2 linked regions of the Microbulbifer sp. GL-2 genome follow. The protein of the gene in region 1 interacts with the protein of each later gene in a pairwise test. Links are inferred from orthologs where the notes say so. Each region holds a gene or a part of one and is shown in the gene's direction. Other genes may lie near its edges.

What was found. Proteins that work in one complex are often made in the same cells at the same time.
Region 2: the proteins of GL2_RS07295 (region 1) and GL2_RS12010 interact in binary tests that used the Escherichia coli proteins (3 or more experiments, as listed by UniProt). The link is inferred for Microbulbifer sp. GL-2 from one-to-one orthologs.

What each region holds. Positions count from the first base shown.
Region 1 is NZ_AP019807.1:1,668,010-1,671,103, reverse strand. Bases 126-3,086 are described here. They hold GL2_RS07295 (ATP-binding cassette domain-containing protein), read left to right. Parts: upstream 126-628; coding sequence 629-2,545; downstream 2,546-3,086. Other genes in these bases: GL2_RS07290 (outer membrane beta-barrel protein), read right to left, coding at 2,699-3,086; GL2_RS07300 (TIGR02444 family protein), read right to left, coding at 126-520. Also shown: more of GL2_RS07300, read right to left, coding at 20-125; more of GL2_RS07290, read right to left, coding at 3,087-3,094. UniProt on the Escherichia coli protein: Genetic data indicate it may be involved in ribosome assembly or function.
Region 2 is NZ_AP019807.1:2,756,617-2,760,089, forward strand. Bases 1-3,340 are described here. They hold GL2_RS12010 (2-oxoglutarate dehydrogenase E1 component), read left to right. Parts: upstream 1-305; coding sequence 306-3,140; downstream 3,141-3,340. Other genes in these bases: GL2_RS12005 (succinate dehydrogenase iron-sulfur subunit), read left to right, coding at 1-96; odhB (2-oxoglutarate dehydrogenase complex dihydrolipoyllysine-residue succinyltransferase), read left to right, coding at 3,187-3,340. Also shown: more of odhB, read left to right, coding at 3,341-3,473. UniProt on the Escherichia coli protein: E1 component of the 2-oxoglutarate dehydrogenase (OGDH) complex which catalyzes the decarboxylation of 2-oxoglutarate, the first step in the conversion of 2-oxoglutarate to succinyl-CoA and CO(2).

The sequences.
Region 1 (3,094 bases):
CGGAAGCTGGGCAATCCGCTTAAATCGAATTCAGGTTTTTTGACTGTGTCATAAAGCTCTCAATGAGATCTGACCAGTGGGCCTGCTCTTTTTGTAACAAGCCATACTGCTGCCCGGCCAGCTCCAGTGCAGGGCGATCCCCCGGCCATTCCTCACTGCAGATTTTCCACAGTGCTGCCAGCTGTAACTGTTCGAGGTTAAGCTCGTAGCGCTTGCATAAATCATAAATCCGCTGTGTACGCGGGCGAAAGCGCCCGAGCAGACGTCGAAGGTGGCGCACACTACTAATCATGCGCCTCCTCGGCGCCAACCCGCGATCTGCAACCCGCCAGCTCTCTTCGCTCAACTGCCGCCCACAGGCGGTAGAGTAGCTCGCCCATAACAACAGACACACATCCGCACCTTTTCTGTCCTGACAGTCGAGCAGGAATGCCTCAACCTCCCCATGACGGTAGAAGTCCAGGCTGAACTGCCACAGAGGGTTTTCCTGTGGAGAAGATGGAGGTGAACTATTTGTCACGTTAGAATCCCGACCTTTTGTGGATCGGCGCTTTATACGGGCGGCGATTGGGCTCGAATACGTCGAATAGCCTAGCATCCATCGACCTGTTCATATGAGGTTTTTCCAGTGATCAATTTGCAAGGTGTCTCTCTGCACCGGGGTGAGCGCGACCTGTTGGACAGCGCGGATTGCCGCATTTTCCCCGGCCATAAAGTAGGGATTATCGGCGCGAATGGCTGTGGCAAGTCAACTCTGTTCAAACTTTTGCTCGGCCAGCTGGAGAGCGATGCCGGACATGTCGACCTGCCAAGTACCTGGCGTATTGCTCACATGGCCCAGGAAGTTGAGGCCAGCGAACAGTCCGCCCTCGACTATGTACTCGATGGCGATCAGGAGCTGCGCCAACTGCAGGAACAGCTGGCTCTGGCGGAGAGCAGTGGTGTGGCCGATGGCCACAAGCTGGGGGAACTACACGAGCGTATGGCCAGTATCGATGGCTACAGCGGGCCAGCCCGCGCAGCACAGCTGCTCGATGGGCTCGGCTTTTCCCACGCAGACCAACAGCGACCTGTACGCAGCTTCTCCGGGGGCTGGCGCATTCGCCTAAGTCTTGGCCGGGCACTGATGTGTCCGGCTGACCTGATGCTGCTGGATGAGCCCACCAACCACCTGGACCTAGATGCAACCCTGTGGCTGGAGCAGTGGTTACAGCGCTTTCCCGGTACTCTGCTGATTATTTCCCACGACCGCGATTTTCTCGATGCGGTCGTCGATGGCATTGTCAGTTTTGAGCAGCATAAACTGGTGCTCTATAACGGTAATTACAGTGCCTTTGAGCGCACGCGCGCCGAGCGCCTGGCACAGCAACAAATCCAGTTCGAAAAGCAGCAGGTCGAACGCGCGCACATGGAAGACTTTGTGCGGCGCTTCCGCGCCAAAGCGAGCAAGGCCAAACAGGCACAGAGTCGCATTAAGGCACTCGATCGCATGGCCCAGATTGCCCCAGCCCACGTGGACTCCCCCTTTCATTTCACCTTGCCATCCGCAGAGAAGACCTCCAACCCGCTAATCGATCTGCGCGAAGCGGATATCGGCTATGCCGACAAGGTAGTGGTGAGCAAAGTACAATTGGGGATCCAACCCGGTCGCCGCATTGGCCTGCTCGGCCCCAACGGCGCAGGTAAATCTTCACTGATCAAAACCCTCGCCGGGGATCTGCTGCCACTGAGTGGCGAGCGCCAATGTGGGGAACACCTGGCAATCGGCTACTTTGCCCAGCACCAGCTGGAAGCCCTCGACGGAGCAGCCTCGCCACTACTACACATTCAACGCTTAAGCCCCGATGCCAGTGAACAATCACTGCGGGACTTCCTCGGCGGTTATGGCTTTGTCGGGGATCGGGTATTTGAAACCGTCGCTGGCTTTTCCGGCGGTGAGAAGGCGCGCCTGGCATTGGCTATCCTGGCTTGGCAGAAACCAAACCTGTTACTACTCGACGAACCCACCAACCACCTGGATCTGGAGATGCGCCATGCTTTGACTATGGCACTGGCAGAATTTCCCGGTGCGATGGTTTTGGTTTCACACGATCGCCACCTGCTCGCCAACACCACCGATGAATTTATTCTGGTTGCCAATGGCCGTGCCGAGCCCTATGGCGGAGACCTTGACGACTACAAACAGTGGCTGTTGGGTTTTAACCGGGAGAAACGACGCGAAGAGAAGGCCACGGAAAGTTGTGAAAGTCCTGCCAAGCCCACTGAAGACAAGAAAACACAACGGCGCGCTGCTGCGGCATTACGCGAACAATTAAAACCACTCACCAACAAACTGAAAGCTATTGAGCGGCAGATATCCACAGCAGAGAAAAAGCTGAATCAGACCCAGGAAAAGCTTGCTGATGAAAACCTGTATAGCGGCAGTCAACAGGAGGAAATCTCCCGTCTCAATAAAGTGCAGGTAGAGCAGCGCGAGATTCTTGATACCCTGGAAATGGAGTGGCTCGAAATTTCTGAACAAGTGGAAGAGTTGCGTGGAGAGTAATACCTCTACTCACCGATTCTTACAGCCTTGGAGGGGCGCTTTGCCCTGATACTGTACCTGAAACTGCCATCATAAAGTTACATCACAGGCATCCCTTTTCTGGGTGGCACCAGCGGATGGCGGTTTTCCTAAGAAAGTGGAAGCCGCCAATTTCTAGCTGCGGATACAACCATATTCATCCACCGCAATACCAATTGGTGTATTCGGACACTGGTCTATATAGGTCGGTACGCCATCGAAGTCTGAATCGATTGGGCAGCCATCGGGCCCCACATCTACACCAACCGGTGTCTGTGGGCATTGGTCTGTCGCATCAATCACACTGTCGGCATCCTCGTCATACCAAAAATCCGGATACTCAAGCCACTGATAGCCTACCGCGACACTGGCAAATCCATCCAGGCCACCCTCTTCCACCCCTTGAAAGAGACGTATATCAGCCCGTGCCTGCCAACGAGGACCCAGGCTGTATTTCACTCCAATACCCAGATTGACCATAGTCTGGCTATCATGCCAATTACAGACGTACTTTGGGTAGAGGTGCGTATA
Region 2 (3,473 bases), 1.1 Mb from region 1 along the record:
GGTATCCAGAACTGTGTAAATGTGTGTCCGAAGGGGTTGAACCCGACACGCGCCATTGGTCATATTCGCAATATGCTTCTGACCCGTGCGGTATAGGGGATCTCCGGGCCATCAATTGGCCCGTTAGAGCCCGCTTGTAGCGGGTTCGGTGCCAGGTAAGGCGCTTATCTAATGACAAAGCCGGTGAAAGCCGGTACTTAATTGAAAAGGGGAGGTGGCTTTATGCGCCTCCCCTTTTGTGAGTGAAAGGAAAGCGCAGTGGCTTAGGCAAACAGAAGCCCACTGCAATCGAGGTAGGCATCAAAATGCACGAAAGTACCATGGAGCAGCTGTGGCGTAGCTCCCATATCTCCGGGGGCAATGCCGCCTACGTGGAGGAGCTTTACGAGACCTATCTGCACGACCCCAACGGTGTACCGGAGGAGTGGCGCAATTACTTTGATAGCCTCCCCCGCGTTGGTGGCAGCAGTGACGTTTCCCACGCCGCGGTGCGCCAGCACTTCGAACTGCTCAGCAAGCATCGCGCCCGCCCGGTAGCGGCGCCGGGCTCCGGTTCCGGCTCTGTCAACCTTGAGCATGAGCGCAAGCAGATCAAGGTTCTGCAGCTGATCGATTCCTACCGCCACCGCGGTCACAAGAAGGCCACCCTGGACCCGCTCGGCCTGATGGCTCGCGAACAGGTGCCCGATCTGCAGCTGAGCTATCACGGCCTTACTGAAGGTGATTTCGATACCACCTTTAATACCGGCAGTCTGTTTCTCGGCAAGGAAGAGGCCACTCTGCGTGAAATCGTAGAGGGACTGGAGAGCACCTACTGCGGCAACCTGGGTGCGGAGATCATGCATCTCTCCAACCTGGAAGAGCAGCAGTGGTTTCAGCAGCGCCTGGAGCGCAGCCAGTCCAAAGCCAACTTCGGCACCGATATCCAGATTGAAATCCTGCAGCGACTTTCCGCCGCAGAGGGCTTGGAGCGCCATCTGGACTCCAAGTACCCCGGCACCAAGCGCTTTGGTGTGGAAGGTGGTGAGAGCCTGATTCCGATGATGGACGCACTGATCCGTCGCTCCGGTACCTATGGGGTGAAGGAAATTGTGATTGGTATGGCACACCGTGGCCGCCTGAACACTCTGGTGAATATCCTCGGCAAGAACCCTGCGGATCTGTTTCAGGAGTTTGAGGGTAAGAGAACCCTGGATACCTCCGGTGATGTGAAGTACCACCAGGGCTTCTCTTCCAATGTGATGACTCCCGGTGGTGAAGTGCACCTGGCACTGGCCTTTAACCCGTCACACCTGGAAATCAGTGCGCCGGTAGTGGTTGGCTCCGTGCGTGCCCGTCAGGACCGCCGCAAAGATGCTGCCGGCGAGAAGGTTATGCCGATCAACATCCACGGTGATGCGGCCTTTGCCGGCCAGGGTGTTGTGCAGGAAACCCTGCAGATGTCACAGACCCGCGGCTACTACACCGGTGGTACTGTGCACATTGTGCTGAACAACCAGGTGGGCTTTACCACCAGTAAGCGCGAAGACGCCCGCTCCACCGAGTACTCTACCGACCCCGCCAAGATGATCGATGCGCCGGTGCTGCACGTAAATGGCGACGACCCGGAAATGGTCGTGCTAGCGGCGCTGTTGGCTGTGGACTACCGCTACGAATTCAAGAAAGACATTGTTATCGACCTGGTATGCTACCGTCGTCGCGGCCATAACGAAACTGACGACCCGTCCGGCACCCAGCCGTTGATGTATCAGACCATCCGCAAGCATAAAACCACTCGCACTCTTTACTCTGAGAAACTGGTGGGTGAGGGCATCCTGGACAAAACGGCTGCGGACAGGCTGGCGAACGACTACCGCGATAAGCTGGATGCCGGTGAAGATGTGGCCACTGGTCTGGTAAAAAAACCGGACTCATCCATGTTTGTGGACTGGAGCCCCTACCTGGGCCATGACTGGCAGGTGCCTGCGGATACCAGCTTTGCAATGCCGAAGCTGCAGGACGTGGCCAATCGCATGACTACTGTGCCCGATGGCATAGTGATGCAGCGCCAGGTTTCCAAGATTTATGACGACCGTCGCAAGATGGCTGGTGGCGCACTGCCGCTCAACTGGGGCATGGCGGAAACCCTGGCCTACGGCACCCTGCTGGAAGAGGGCTTCATGGTCCGCTTCACCGGGGAAGACGTAGGTCGCGGCACTTTCTCTCACCGCCACGCGGTAATTCACAGCCAGAAAGACGGTCAGTGCTACGTGCCTCTGCAGAACATGTTTGAGGACCAGCCGCCGTTCTACATGTACGACTCCCTGTTGTCTGAGGAGGCGGTACTGGCATTTGAGTACGGCTATGCCACTACCACACCGAAATCCCTGGTTGTGTGGGAAGCTCAATTCGGTGACTTCGCCAACGGTGCTCAGGTCGTAATCGACCAGTTCATAACCTCCGGCGAGCACAAATGGGGCCGTATGTGCGGTCTGGTGCTGATGCTGCCACACGGTTATGAAGGCCAGGGCCCGGAGCACTCCTCCGCGCGCCTGGAGCGCTTTATGCAGCTGTGTGCCGAGCACAATATCCAGGTATGTAATGCCACCACCCCGGCACAGATTTTCCATCTGCTGCGCCGCCAGGCGGTGCGCCCAATGCGTCGCCCGCTGGTGATTATGAGCCCGAAATGGATTCTGCGTCACAAGCTGGCCACGTCCAGTCTGGAAGAACTGGCCGAAGGCCGTTTCCACAATGTGATACAGGATCAGGGCGTGGACCCGGCCAAGGTCAAGCGCTTGATCCTTTGTTCCGGCAAGGTGTACTACCACCTGCTGGAAGCGCGCATGGAGCGCGAGCAGGAAGATGTAGCGTTCGTGCGTATCGAACAGCTGTACCCCTTCCCGGACGAAGAGTTCGTGGAAGCGGTGTCAGCATTCAAGAAGATCAAGAGTGTCGGGTGGTGTCAGGAAGAGCCCATGAACCAGGGCGCCTGGTATGCCAGCCAGCACCATTTGCGTCGCTTGCTGGCGGAAACGCATCCGAAGCTGGATCTGGAATATGTGGGCCGCGCTCCATCAGCGGCACCTGCGGCGGGCTATATGTCCACGCACTTGGAAGAACAGAATAAGTTCATCAACGAGGCGCTGACCGTCAAGTAACGGGCGGCAGTATTTTAAGCAGAGACAATCTCAGGAAACAGGAAAAATGACGATCGAGATTAAAGCGCCAACTTTCCCGGAATCCGTTCAGGACGGTACTGTCGCCACCTGGCACAAACAACCCGGTGAAGCCGTGTCCCGCGATGAACTGATCGTGGATATTGAAACTGATAAAGTGGTACTGGAAGTGGTTGCACCGGCAGACGGTGCACTTTCCGAGATCATCAAGGGAGAGGGTGATACCGTTCTCTCCAATGAAGTGATCGCCAAGTTTGAGGCGGGTGCCGGTGCCGCAGCCGCTCCGGCAGAAGAGAAGGCTGAGGCGCCTGCCGC